One region of the Pseudophaeobacter arcticus DSM 23566 genome, then DNA from elsewhere that is predicted to be linked to it. Evidence: riboswitches for the same ligand, from Rfam matches in the RefSeq annotation. Region 1 holds a riboswitch; each other region holds the start of a gene.
What was found. A riboswitch is a leader RNA that binds a small molecule or an ion and turns the genes downstream of it on or off. The one in region 1 is predicted to bind cobalamin.
Positions count from the first base shown of each region.

Region 1 (3,151 bases):
ACCACCTACCGCAAACTGGCCGAGGCCGCCCTGGCCAAGATTGGCGAGGCCCTGCCGGGGCTCCCTGGCAACTGGACCGTCGGTGTGGCGATGCCTGGTGGCGATTTTCCGGTCGCGGATGTGGCCAGGCTGACGGCCAAACTGGCCAGCGATTATCCCTTCCTGTCCGCCTATGCCAGCCGACGGCTGATGCGCGCCTATGGGCTGGAGGCCTGGGAGGTTCTGGGGGATGCCAAAACCGCGCAGGATCTGGGCCAGGATTTTGGCGCAACCATCACCGCCCAAGAGCTGGACTGGGTGATCAAAAACGAATGGGTGCGCACAGGCGAAGACTTCCTGCTGCGCCGCACCAAGCTAAACCTGCGGCTGGATGCAGATCAGCGCGCAGCGGTGGACACCTATATCCGCAACAAACTGGCCTAACCGCCGCAACCACACCAATTGACGATATCAGCCCAGAGCAGGCTCCGGGCTGATACGCGCTTAAAACTCCACGCCTTTTTGTGCCTTAACACCGGCGCGGAAGGGGTGTTTGATCTGACCCATCTCGGTGACCAGATCGGCAATCTCGATCAGCTCTTCCTTGGCGTTGCGCCCGGTCAGAACCACATGAGTCATCGGTGGTTTTTCTTCCACCAGGAACTCCAGCACCTCTTCCAGGTTCAGGTAATCATAGCGCAGGGCGATGTTGATCTCATCCAACAGCACCATGGTATTGCGCTCATCGCGGATCATCTCCTTGGCTTTTTCCCAACCCTTTTGGGCCGCAGCAATGTCGCGTTCCTTATCCTGGGTTTCCCAGGTGAAGCCCTCGCCCATGGCGTAGAATTGGCACAGATCGCTAAAGTTCTCTTCGATCAATGTGCGCTCGCCGGTCTGCCAGGCCCCCTTGATGAACTGCACCACCGCCGAGGGCATCCCATGGGCAATACAGCGCATGATCATGCCGAATCCCGAGCTGGATTTGCCCTTGCCGGGACCGGTGTGGACAATGATCAGCCCCTTTTCCCCATCCTTGGTTTTCATCATGCGATCACGCGCGGCCTTCTTCTTGGCCATCTTGGAGGCGTGACGTGCCGCTTCCTCTTCTGAAATGCCGGTTTCGGACTTCTCACTCACGGGGTTCACTCCTGCTGTTTGCCCAAGTCTTGACAAGGAAGGCCTCGATAGCGCAAGGGGTTTTCGTTGGTTCCTGCAAATTGCAGGCGAAGAGGGAATGTGACAGGCTGATACTTACTTTTGGTATCGGCTCTCAAGCACAGCCGCCCCCGCGACCGTGACCGGAGAGGTCTCTGATGCCACTGGCCCGTGCGTCTTGCACATCGTCGGGAAGGCAAGAGCACCGCAGACAGGCCCTGGCCTGTTAGAATCCGCAAGCCGGGAGACCTGCCAACGGATGAGACAACGAGCGGACGGGGTGTGTCGCGACTGGTTGTGGGAGTGCGCCCTCTGCCCTCTCTCTGCTGGCCCGGCCCCGTTCCTCACACATAAAGGAAACGCGCGCTGATGGCAGAAGATATGGCACTCCCCGCCACTGAAGATACCGCAGAGGTCACTTTGACAATCTGCACTACCTGCAAACGCGACGGCGTCGACCCCGAGGCCACCCGCCCCGGCGCGCTGCTGATGGCAGCCCTGACGGACGCCAGCCTGCCTGCCGGTGTCACGGTGCGCGGTGTGGAATGTCTTTCGGCCTGCAAACGCGGCTGTGCCATGGTATTGACCGGCGGAGAGGCCCGCTGGAGCTATATCTATGGCGATCTTGACCCTGAGGCCCATGTTGACGACATTCTGGCTGGCGCCGCCGCCTATGCCGCCACAGCGGATGGCCTGGTGCCCTGGCGTGAACGCCCACAGGTGTTCCGCAAACAATCCATCGCCCGTATCCCCCCGATCACCCTGCCTTCCAAGGACTAAATCCCCATGAGCGACCTCAACAAGATCCCCGTCACCATTATCACAGGCTTTTTGGGCGCGGGGAAAACCACCCTGATCCGCCACCTGATGCAAAACCCCCAGGGCAAACGCCTGGCGGTTCTGGTCAATGAATTTGGCACCGCTGGTGTTGATGGCGACATCCTGAAGTCCTGCGCCGATGAAAACTGCCCGGAAAACAACATCGTCGAGCTGGCCAATGGCTGCATCTGCTGCACCGTGGCGGATGATTTCATCCCCACCATCGAGGCCCTGATGGCGCTGCCGGAACAGCCCGAACATATCCTGATCGAAACCTCTGGCCTGGCGCTGCCCAAGCCCCTGCTCAAGGCCTTTGACTGGCCTGCGATCCGCTCGCGCATCACTGTGGATGGCGTCATTGCCCTGGCCGATGCCGAAGCCGTGGCCGCCGGGCAGTTTGCCCCCGATCTTGCCGCGGTTGAGGCCCAACGCGCAGCCGATGACAGTCTCGATCACGAAACGCCGCTCTCCGAGGTGTTTGAGGATCAGATCTCCTGCGCCGACATCGTGTTGCTGTCCAAGGCCGATCTGGCAGGCCAGGCCGGCCTGGAGGCTGCCCGCAAGGTGATCGAGGCCGAAGCGCCGCGTCCGCTGCCAATCCTGCCGATGAGCGAAGGCGTGATTGATCCGCGTATCATCCTGGGTCTGAATGCCGCCGCCGAAGACGACCTGGAGGGCCGCCCCAGCCATCACGATGGGCACCACGATCACGAACACGACGATTTTGAGAGCATTGTTGTCGAAATGGGCGAAGTCGCCGATCCGGAAGCGCTGCAAGATGCTATCGTGAAACTTGCCCGCACACGTAATATACTGCGCGTCAAAGGCTATGTCGCGGTGGAGGGAAAACCCATGCGCATGTTGGTTCAGGCCGTGGGCGAGCGCCTGCGGGCCCAGTACGACAAGCCCTGGGGCGACGCACCACGTCGTACCCAGCTGGTGGTGATTGCAGAACACGACAATATCGACGGTGCCGCCATTCGCGCCGAACTGGGGGCCTGATTCCATGGCCCCGCGCTTGACCTGCCAGACACCGATGCGGAAAGGATCGCGCCCGTCCCGGGATGAGCGCACTCACGCCCGCCTTCGGGGTGGGTCAGGTGTGATCCCGGGCGCAATCCGGGGCGCAATCCGGGGTCTGCAATCCGGCCTTCAGTTTTCTCCAAGCGCGCGAGGCAATATCTGATGCATGTCG
Region 1 covers NZ_AXBF01000004.1:219,770-222,920, forward strand. The annotation lists gene glpD (glycerol-3-phosphate dehydrogenase) at 1-423, shown strand, start outside; gene cobO (cob(I)yrinic acid a,c-diamide adenosyltransferase) at 484-1,119, opposite strand; cobalamin riboswitch at 1,170-1,408, shown strand; gene ARCT_RS0101075 (DUF1636 family protein) at 1,507-1,917, shown strand; gene cobW (cobalamin biosynthesis protein CobW) at 1,924-2,958, shown strand; gene cobN (cobaltochelatase subunit CobN) at 3,142-3,151, shown strand, end outside.

Region 2 (3,151 bases), on a different contig from region 1:
TTTCTAACCATTTCGCCGCTGGGAAAGACGCCGGTTTTGACCGACAGGCAAGAAGCGATATTCGAATCCTCTGCGATCTTGGAGTACCTGGAAGATACCCGGCCGTCGCCTCTCCACCCTTCGGCTGCGATAACGCGCGCACAGCACCGTGGTTGGATCGAGTTCGGGTCGGCCACCCTCAACGACATAGCGGGACTTTATAACGCCCAGACTGCCGACACGTTCAATAAGAAACTCCAAACACTGGAGGCAAAATTCACACAACTTGAGCGACAACTGGGACAAGGCCCGTATTTCGCAGGGAGTGAGTTCACTCTTGTTGATGCCGTCTTTGCACCGGTCTTTCGGTACTTCGACTCGTTCGATGAAATCGGCGATTTCGACATCCTGACTGACAAAGAAAAGGTTCTGGCGTGGCGCGAAGTTTTGGCTGCACGACCATCGGTCAAACAGGCGGTATCTGAAAATTATCCAAGTCTTCTGAGGGCTTTTTTGCTCAACCGAAACTCCCACCTGTCTCGGCTCATGACGCGCCAAATCGGTGGAGACTAGACTAGGGTCTGGACCCTAGGTGTTCAGTCCCGGCATCTGGCAGCTTCGTCCGGCTCTGCTGACGTCCCACTGGCGCAATCTGAAACGCCGTTATCTAGCCTGTCTCATGGTGGCCCAGGATGCTGGTATTGACCGCTCAACTATGATGGAAGCCGATGCCCAAGAGTGTTGCGACGTGTGACCGCCAGCAACTTGGCGCAGTACTGGCCAGGCGGGGGGCGCAGAGAGCCAATCAGGGGAGCTGACGCGCGTTCACGGCGCGCGCCGGGCCGCAACTCCTGCCTTTCAATTTGATTGACAGTCTCAAGATTGACCTCATACATGGCCTAGATGGTTTTTCCCGGGGTCACTCCGGGAAAATGAAAAGGGAATACGGTGTGGTGTAGCCAATAGGCGCCAAATCCGTGACTGCCCCCGCAACTGTGAGCGGAGAGCACTGCTGCAACAAGCCACTGCCCCATAGGGTGGGAAGGCGCGGCAAGGCCTCGACCCGCGAGTCAGGAGACCTGCCATCCATTTGTTCACCCAACCCAGGACGGGGAGTCCTGACGGAGGCTTAGATGGCACAGAGTAACTGGCTACACAGGACCGGCACCTGCTCTCTTCGCGCGTTTAACTGCGGGGCGAGACATGACCAACCACAGTGATCATTCCATATTGATTTGCACCACCTGCAAAGGGGCAGGCGCCGCGCGCAAACTACGGGCAGCACTGGCGGAACATGTGTCAAAGCGGTTCGTTTTACGGGCCGTAGACTGCATGGCGGGCTGCGAACGCCCGATAACGGTCGGATTGCAGGGTCCGGGCAAGACACAGTATCTGTTTGGTGAGATCGAAGCCCAGGCGGATATCGAGGCGATCGCCTGTTTTGCCCAGCAGTTTTTGGCAAGCGACACGGGCTGGAGCACAGCCTCGGAGCGACCAAAGAGATTGTACGACAAAACCCTGGCACGGCTTCCCGCCTACAGGACGGAGGCCAAGACATGACCGGATCGCCACCTTTATCGCGACCTTTTCTCTGTGTGCGCGACCTGGAGTATTTTGCCCTGAACGGAGACCTGCTGGTCTCGGGGGTTTCCTTTGATTTGCAGCAGGGTTCGATCCTCGCCATTGCCGGGCCAAATGGCGCCGGCAAATCGACCCTGCTGAACCTGCTCTCAGGATGTGAACCTCTGGCGCTTGGTGAGGTTTTCATAGGGGGTGCCAGCCTGCGCCAGATGAAAGCTCAGGATCGGGCAGGACACATTGCCCTTGTCAGCCAGCAAAGCTCCCCGGATGGGCGGCTGCGACTTCAGGACTATATTGCCCTAGGGCAACTGCCAATCGCGGCGCGCCGGTCCGCACATCAAAACAGCCAAGCCATCGAGGCCATTCTGGACCTCACAGGGCTTACGAAAATGGCGCATAAACCAATGGCACAGCTGTCAGGCGGGGAGCGCCAGCGTGCGCATATCGCCCGTGCCCTTGCGCAGGAGCCCAAGCTCTTGTTTCTCGATGAGCCGACCAACCACCTGGACCCGGATGCCAAAGGGCGCATTTTGTCCCTGGTTGCCTCTCTGGGCATCACCGTTGTCATGGTGGTGCATGATCTGGTGATGATCCCGGAATTTGCCACCCATGCGGCCTTGATGAAATCAACGCGGCTTGTGGCCTTTGGTCCCGCCGCCGAGGTCCTGACCCCTGAAAATGTCCAGGCGACCTTTGGGGTCAGCTATCTGTGCTTCCCCCATGAGGGCCGGATGATCCCTGCGCTCGATATTCGCAAAACAGACTTCCAAAATCTGAAGGAAAACTCACAATGAAAACTCTCTGGTCTGCTGCGCTCCTCCTTGGTGCTGCAAGTAGCGTCGCGGCACATGAAGTGAAGGTCGACAATTGCGGCACTCCACTGGTTTTTGAAACCATGCCGGAACGGCTGGTTGTGCATGACATCAATATGTCTGAAATGGCTTTTGCGCTTGGCCTGCAGGACAAGATGGTTGGCGTCACCGGCATCTCCGGATGGTATAAGACAAGCCCCACATTCGACAAAGATCGCGGCGATATCCCTGAACTTGCGCCCAAATATCCAAGCGTCGAAAATCTGGTCTCGGCCTCTGCTGATCTGTTTTTTGCCGGCTGGTACTACGGCATGAAGCCCGGTGGCGATGTGACCCCGGACACCCTGGCGCCCTTTGGTATCAAAACCATGGTCCTGACCGAAAGCTGCGTGCATCTGGACAAAGACCGCCCAGCGGCCAGTATGGATCTTTTGTTCAACGACGTTCTGCGGCTCGGCAAGGTCATGCATGTGGAAGACAAGGCAGAAGCCTTGATTGCAGGCTGGCAGCAGCACTTGGCCAGCATTGAAGCCAGAACCGCCGAATTCGCCAAACCGCGTGTTTTCCTGTTGGACGGACCCGCAGATGCGCCCTTCACGGCCGGCAGGTTTGCCATCCCTGACGCCATGATCACAGCTGCAGGTGGCGCCAGCGTAACCCATGATCTGGACACCAGTTGGGGGCGCACCTCCTGGGAGGCGGTTGCGGCCGCCAATCCAGAATTTCTGGTGTTGCTGGACTACCAGAACGGCAATGGCGCCGCAGATACCTTCAAGTTC
Region 2 covers NZ_KI421507.1:3,209,654-3,212,804, forward strand. The annotation lists gene ARCT_RS0119855 (glutathione S-transferase family protein) at 1-552, shown strand, start outside; cobalamin riboswitch at 867-1,080, shown strand; gene ARCT_RS0119860 (DUF1636 family protein) at 1,183-1,539, shown strand; gene ARCT_RS26575 (ABC transporter ATP-binding protein) at 1,536-2,354, shown strand; gene ARCT_RS0119870 (ABC transporter substrate-binding protein) at 2,351-3,151, shown strand, end outside.
Region 2: linked by a shared signal. The riboswitch ahead of ARCT_RS0119860 (DUF1636 family protein) and the one ahead of ARCT_RS0101075 (DUF1636 family protein) in region 1 are both predicted to bind cobalamin.

Region 3 (3,151 bases), on a different contig from region 1:
GATTGAGGACTATTCCGCAAGCGATGGCGACATTCTTCTCGTCGACTATCCTGGGATCACGACTTATTCCGAGCTTGAGCCGTACCTGAGTGACGATGGCAACTGGGGCACTCTGATCTCCCTCCCGGACGGGTCGGTGACCCAGGTTAAGTGGTTGAACTATGCGTCTCAGTCAGCGTCGGATTTCAGCTTTCAGTCGGGGCCGGTGTGTTTTCTGAAGGGAACGCTGATCGATACGGCAACAGGCGCCAGACTGGTCGAGACATTACGCCCGGGCGACTTGGTCGAAACGCTAGACAACGGAATGCAGCCGGTGAGGTACATTTCTTGCAGATGCTACAAGTTCAAAAATGGTCCTCACAAGATGAAACCTATTCGGATTCGTCCCAATGCGCTCGGGCCGAAGACACCGAACCGCGAACTTCTCGTCTCGCCGCAACACAGGATCGCTCTGCCGCAGAACAATCCCACCCATATCGTGGCGGCAAAAAGGCTTCTTCGGCTACCCGGTGTCACGGAACGGCCGTCTTGCAAAATTGCACGGTACTACCACATCTTGCTTGATCAGCATCAACTGGTCCGGGCGAATGGCGCTTGGGCAGAAACACTCTTGGTGACAAAATACAGCAGCGACCAGGCACAGCTACCAAGCCAGCTGCAACGGACTCGAATGAAGCCCATTCGGACAATCGAAAAGGTTTCGCGGCCTCCCGCTTTTACCTTTCTCTAGCGGCAATCAAGTACTCAAACCCATACCGACCCGGCTTCACATCAAAGGGGTGCTTGCCGAGCAGCCAGACCGGAGATTCAAGAACTGCGCAGCATGCGTCAAAAAAGGGCTGAAAGTGAGCATTCGCTGCGGCTTTTCATGCCAAACAGCACGCCTTCGGTTGGCTTCCGGTCAAGCGCGGCCTGTCGTGCCAAGGTCTGCTTCGTGGTGAAAACGAGCCAATATCTTCTCATCTTACAGGTCTTTTAACATCAGTGCGTTTTCGATCTTGATAATGTCGTTTGCAACTCAGCGACAAAACACCTTCTCCATACACTGCCCAATGTAAGGTGCCGCTTTCCTTCGCGGGGGAGTGGAGAATTGGGAAGCCGGTGAAACTCCGGCGCTGCCCCCGCAACGGTAACGAAGATCAGGTTACGGCAATCAACCACTGGAACGAGGAATCCGGGAAGGTGCCGCAGCCGGGCGAGAGCCACTTCGGAGTCCGGAAACCAGCCTTGCGCATATGTCAAATCGCGGGTGGCGGTGGGGGCTTCCATGTCGGACGGCTTCCTCGCGCCGCCGATTGGTCCCTCCTGTCATCTGCCCAAGAAACGCCGCGGGGCGCGGCAGGAGAATCAGAGATGAATTCAGCAATCGAGCTTCTGGCGCGGCGTGTGCCGGGCCATTCCCTTGAACAGGCGTTCTACAACGATCCTGACATCTTCCAGACCGATCTCGAAGCCATCCATTACCGCGAGTGGCTGTTTGCAATCCCCGCCTGCGAGCTTGAGAAACCGGGCAGCTACGTGACGCACAAGGTCGGCGCCTACCAGGTCATCATCGTGCGCGGCGCCGACAACCGGATCCGCGCCTTTCACAACACCTGCCGTCACCGTGGTTCGATTATCTGCAAGGCGCGCAAGGGCAATGTACCGAAACTGGTCTGCCCGTATCATCAATGGACCTACGAGCTCGATGGCTCCTTGCTCTGGGCGCGTGATATGGGGCCGGGTTTCGACCCGGGTCAGCACGGGCTGAAGACGGTTCATTGCCGGGAACTGGCCGGGTTGGTCTATATCTGCCTCGCCGATGAAGCGCCTGATTTCGAAGCCTTCGCCGAGATTGCGCGTCCTTATCTTGAGCCCCATGACCTCGCCAATGCCAAGATCGCCCATGAAAGTACGATCATCGAAAAGGGCAACTGGAAGCTGGTCTGGGAGAATAACCGCGAATGCTATCATTGCGGCGGCAACCACCCCGCCCTTTGCCGGACCTTTCCCGATGACCCTACGGTCACGGGCATCGAGCAGGGGGCAACGCCTCCGCATCTGCAAAAGCACTTTGACCGCTGCGAAGCCGTGGGCTTGCCGTCGCAGTTCTACATGCATGACGACGGTCAATTCCGCTTGGCCCGGATGCCGCTCAAGGAAGGGGCGGAAAGTTATACGATGGATGGCAAATCTGCGGTGCGTCGCTGGCTGGGACGCGCTCCCTTTGCGGATGCAGGTTCGTTGTTGAAGTTTCATTATCCCACCACATGGAACCACTTCCTTGCCGATCATTCCATCGTCTTCCGCGTCACCCCGATTAGCCCCACCGAAACCGAGGTCACGACCAAGTGGCTCGTCCACAAGGATGCGGTCGAGGGGAGCGATTATGATCTGAAGCGGCTGACCGAGGTCTGGGAAGCAACAAATGACGAGGACCGTCAGGTGGTTGAAGACAACCAGCAGGGCATAGATAGCCCCGCCTATGCGCCTGGCCCCTATTCCTCGACCCAGGAAACCGGCGTGCTGCAATTCGTAGAATGGTATTGCGCGACCTTGGCTGCGCATCTGCGTCCCAACGCCTTGGCGGCGGAGTAAACATGATGACCCTCTCCCCTTCTTCCGCGCCCACGATCTGGCAGGACACCGAAATGCTGGAATGTGTCTCGGTCGTTCCGGAAACTCCGGGCACGGCAAGTTTCTCATTCAGGTCGCCTTCGGGAGCACAGTTCGCCTATGATCCGGGCCAATTCCTGACCTTGGAAATTCCCGCCCCGGATCAGCCCGGCGGGGTGGTGCATCGGACCTATACGATCTCCTCCTCCCCCTCGCGGCCCCGGTCGATTACCATCACGGCAAAGGCGCAGAACGACAGTATCGGAACGCGCTGGATGCTGGACAACCTGAAGCCGGGAATGCGGATCAAGGCGATCGGTCCGGCCGGACTCTTCACCAATGTGGATAGCCGCGCCAAGAAGTTTCTTTTTCTCTCGGCTGGTTCGGGGATCACGCCGATGATGTCTATGACCACCTGCATGTGGGACGAAGGGCGCGATCTCGATGTGGTGTTCATCAACTGCGCCAAACGCCCATCCGAGATCATCTTCCGCCAGCGCCTCGAGCAGATGGCCAGCCGCTCATCAGGACTGGATCTGAAATTCGTCGTTGAGGA
Region 3 covers NZ_KI421507.1:3,464,802-3,467,952, reverse strand. The annotation lists gene ARCT_RS27275 (Hint domain-containing protein) at 1-730, shown strand, start outside; cobalamin riboswitch at 1,041-1,244, shown strand; gene ARCT_RS0121240 (aromatic ring-hydroxylating oxygenase subunit alpha) at 1,354-2,577, shown strand; gene ARCT_RS0121235 (2Fe-2S iron-sulfur cluster-binding protein) at 2,580-3,151, shown strand, end outside.
Region 3: linked by a shared signal. The riboswitch ahead of ARCT_RS0121240 (aromatic ring-hydroxylating oxygenase subunit alpha) and the one ahead of ARCT_RS0101075 (DUF1636 family protein) in region 1 are both predicted to bind cobalamin.

Region 4 (3,151 bases), on a different contig from region 1:
GCTATGTCTTTGCCGAACTGCGCCGCATCATGGCGCGCCTCTCTCCGCTGGAGGCAGAGCTGGCCGCCACCGCCAAAGCCCTGCTGTCCTGGCATCAGTCACACCAGTTCTGTGCCCGCTGCGGTGGCAAAAGCCAGGTCGCGCAGGCCGGCTGGCAACGCAAATGCCCCAGCTGCAAGGCGCTGCATTTCCCGCGCACCGATCCAGTTGTCATCATGCTGGTCACCCATGGCGATGACGTCCTGATGGGCCGATCACCTGGCTGGCCAGACGGTATGTATTCGCTCTTGGCCGGTTTTGTTGAGCCCGGGGAAACTCTGGAAGCAGCCGTGCGCCGCGAAGTGTTTGAAGAAACAGGCGTTTCTGTTGGCGAGGTTGGCTACCTCTCCAGTCAACCCTGGCCATTCCCGATGTCGCTGATGTTTGGCTGCAGCGGTCAGGCCACCAGCCGCGACATCACCATCGACCCCAAGGAAATCGAAGATGCAATCTGGGTGAGCCGTCAGGAGATGATGACTGTCTTTGCAGGAGAACACCCAATCATCAAACCGGCGAGAAAGGGTGCAATTGCACATTTTCTTCTCGAAAACTGGCTTGCGGACACTTTGGATTAAGGAGATTATTCTATCACCTAATCCAATAATACTCTCTGAGGGCTGACCACTGGTCAGGCGGCATATCATGGAATTAACGAGTAAAGAGGACGTCGACACGCCTCTGGCTGAAGTCTTTGAAGCGATTTCCGATTTTGCCAGCTTTGAACGGTCGGCAATCCGGCGCGGCATCGAAGTACAGCGTTTGAGCGACGATGCCACCCCGCAGGTTGGCATGGCCTGGGATATTCGGACGGATTTTCGCGGCAAACCCCGTGAGTTGCACCTGGAGCTTTCCAACTACGAGCCCACCACCTTGATTGGTTTTGAGGGCGATAGCGCCAGCCTGTCTGGCAAGGGCCAGATTGAACTATTGGCGCTCTCGCCGCGCCGCACCCGCCTTTCGGTGAAGGTCAATGTGCAGGCCAAAACCCTGTCTGGGCGGCTGCTGCTGCAATCGCTCAAACTGGCGCGGTCCAAGATCAACACCCGCTTCAAGCAGCGCGTGGCAGAGTTCGCCAGCCTGACCGAAGACCGGGTGAACCGCAGCGCCTGATCCCGGTTGCGGCCAGCCACAGCTGTGACGACCCAACTGTCGGCGCCACCTGGCTGCTTGCTCCGCTGTCCATCCCTGCCCGCCACCCTTTGCCGCTGTGGCGTGGGTGATCCTGTCCATACTGTTTTCTCTGTACTGGTATCTCCGGGCCGGTATGGGCCTTGCTGTGCCAATTGCGCAATTGGTGATTGACGACTCATATCTGTCAGCGATAGCGGTTGGAGAGATGGTTTCTGCGATGCATGTTCTTGTGTCCAGGATGAAAAGGGAACGCGGTGCGGCCAGGCTATTGCAGCCCTGCCAACTCCGCGACTGCCCCCGCAACTGTAAGCGGTGAGCGCTTCGGGTGAACCACTGGCACGGGGATATGATCCCTGCCGGGAAGGACCGAAACCGTATCGACCCGCAAGTCAGGAGACCTGCCATCACCAATGTAACTCGAAACTGGACGGGGAGTCCGGGCGGGTGCATGAGGTGGTTGCGGGTAACGCCCTCCTGGTCTCATGCCTGCGCCTTCTGATTTTCCCGCCAGCGCGCGGAGGGCGCATCATGACACCGATGGACCAGACAACGACCAAACAAACACATCACTTTTCCCAGAGCATCTGTATGCACCTGGGCAGGCCCTGCCCGGCCCTGTCCCGGATGCTCACGGCGCTGGCCGGGGCGCTGGATAAGGCCCGCCCGGTGACATCCGCCGAATTTGAGCTCTGCGGTGAAAGCCTTCTGGATGGCTGCGCGCGACATTGCCCGGCCCGGTTCATTGCCACCCACGACCGCATTCGGGTGTTTTGTGACGTCACCGAAGCAACCGATACCGAGGCCCTGGATCTGTTTGCTGATACTCTGTTCCAGCCAGACAGCCGGGCCTTTGCCGCAGCAAAACTGCATCAGCCCCCCTGCGCCATGGGCGAAGCCCTGCCAAAGCCTCTGCCCCAACAGACCACTGCGCAAACCGTCCACCCAGCGCTGTAGCGGCAAGTTTTATTGGGGGGCGGGCGGTTTAAGAGCCAGAAGCTGCGCTCCGCCCCCTATATCTTTCGGCTTTATATCTTTCTGGCTTTCTTGGCTCCTGGCCGTTTTGCAGCGGCCCGCGCCCAGGTCATCTGATCCTCGGTCTCGACAGCGCAGGCGCGCACAGCACGGAGCCGACGCAGCGCTTTGTCGGGCTGTTCCCCGGCCTCAATCATCAGACGCAGAACCACCATGCCGGACCGCCCGCAACCGCCTTTGCAATGCACCAGCACCCGGCCGCCCCCGCGCAGAGCCTGCAAGGCCAGCGCGCTGACCGCGGGCCATTGCGCCAGCATGTCTTTGGTTGGGGCGGAAAAATCTGGCAATGGCAGATGGATCCAGCGAGAGCCCATGGCCTGAAAATCCTGCCCCAAAGGCGCCGCACCAGCGCCGAGATGTTCAACTTCGGTTGTCATCGAGATCACCAGCCCTGGCTGCCAGTCATGCAGGTGATCCATGTCTCCCTTGTAGTCGCCGCCACTGCCTGGCAGCGGGCAAAGCGCCAGAATGCCATCGCCAACACTCAGCGCATGCAGCGTGAGGGATCGCACGGATTGGTCTGTGAGATGATCATCCATACCGAGCCCTTTCCCAGCCCCCCGCCGCGCTGGCAAGCGGGCCAAAGCAGCCCCTGCCAAACCCGGTGTTTTTAGACAATGGCATAGTCATATCACACAATCCGGATACACAGGCCCAACTTCGATCACAAACACGCGCCGAAAAACCAGTTCATAAAAGGCGGGCCTTAAAACTCAATAAAACCGACCACGCAGCAGGGTCAGCACCCGGCGCCAAATCAGGCACCGCCCCCAAAGTCTGACCTGCCGAGCCCCAGTTGGTCAACAGCGGTGGACGAAGCCCGCCAGCCCGCGTACCTTGCGCGGACGCGATCCCGCCTTCCGAATCCGGCAAGAGACCTATGAACGACAGCACAAGCGACAGCAGCCAGCCCCAGTATCAAGTCTTGGCGCGGAAGTACCGCCCCGAG
Region 4 covers NZ_KI421507.1:3,216,970-3,220,120, forward strand. The annotation lists gene nudC (NAD(+) diphosphatase) at 1-614, shown strand, start outside; gene ARCT_RS0119890 (SRPBCC family protein) at 682-1,149, shown strand; cobalamin riboswitch at 1,360-1,590, shown strand; gene ARCT_RS26580 (hypothetical protein) at 1,699-2,124, shown strand; gene ARCT_RS0119900 (protein-tyrosine phosphatase family protein) at 2,196-2,741, opposite strand; gene ARCT_RS0119905 (DNA polymerase III subunit gamma/tau) at 3,083-3,151, shown strand, end outside.
Region 4: linked by a shared signal. The riboswitch ahead of ARCT_RS26580 (hypothetical protein) and the one ahead of ARCT_RS0101075 (DUF1636 family protein) in region 1 are both predicted to bind cobalamin.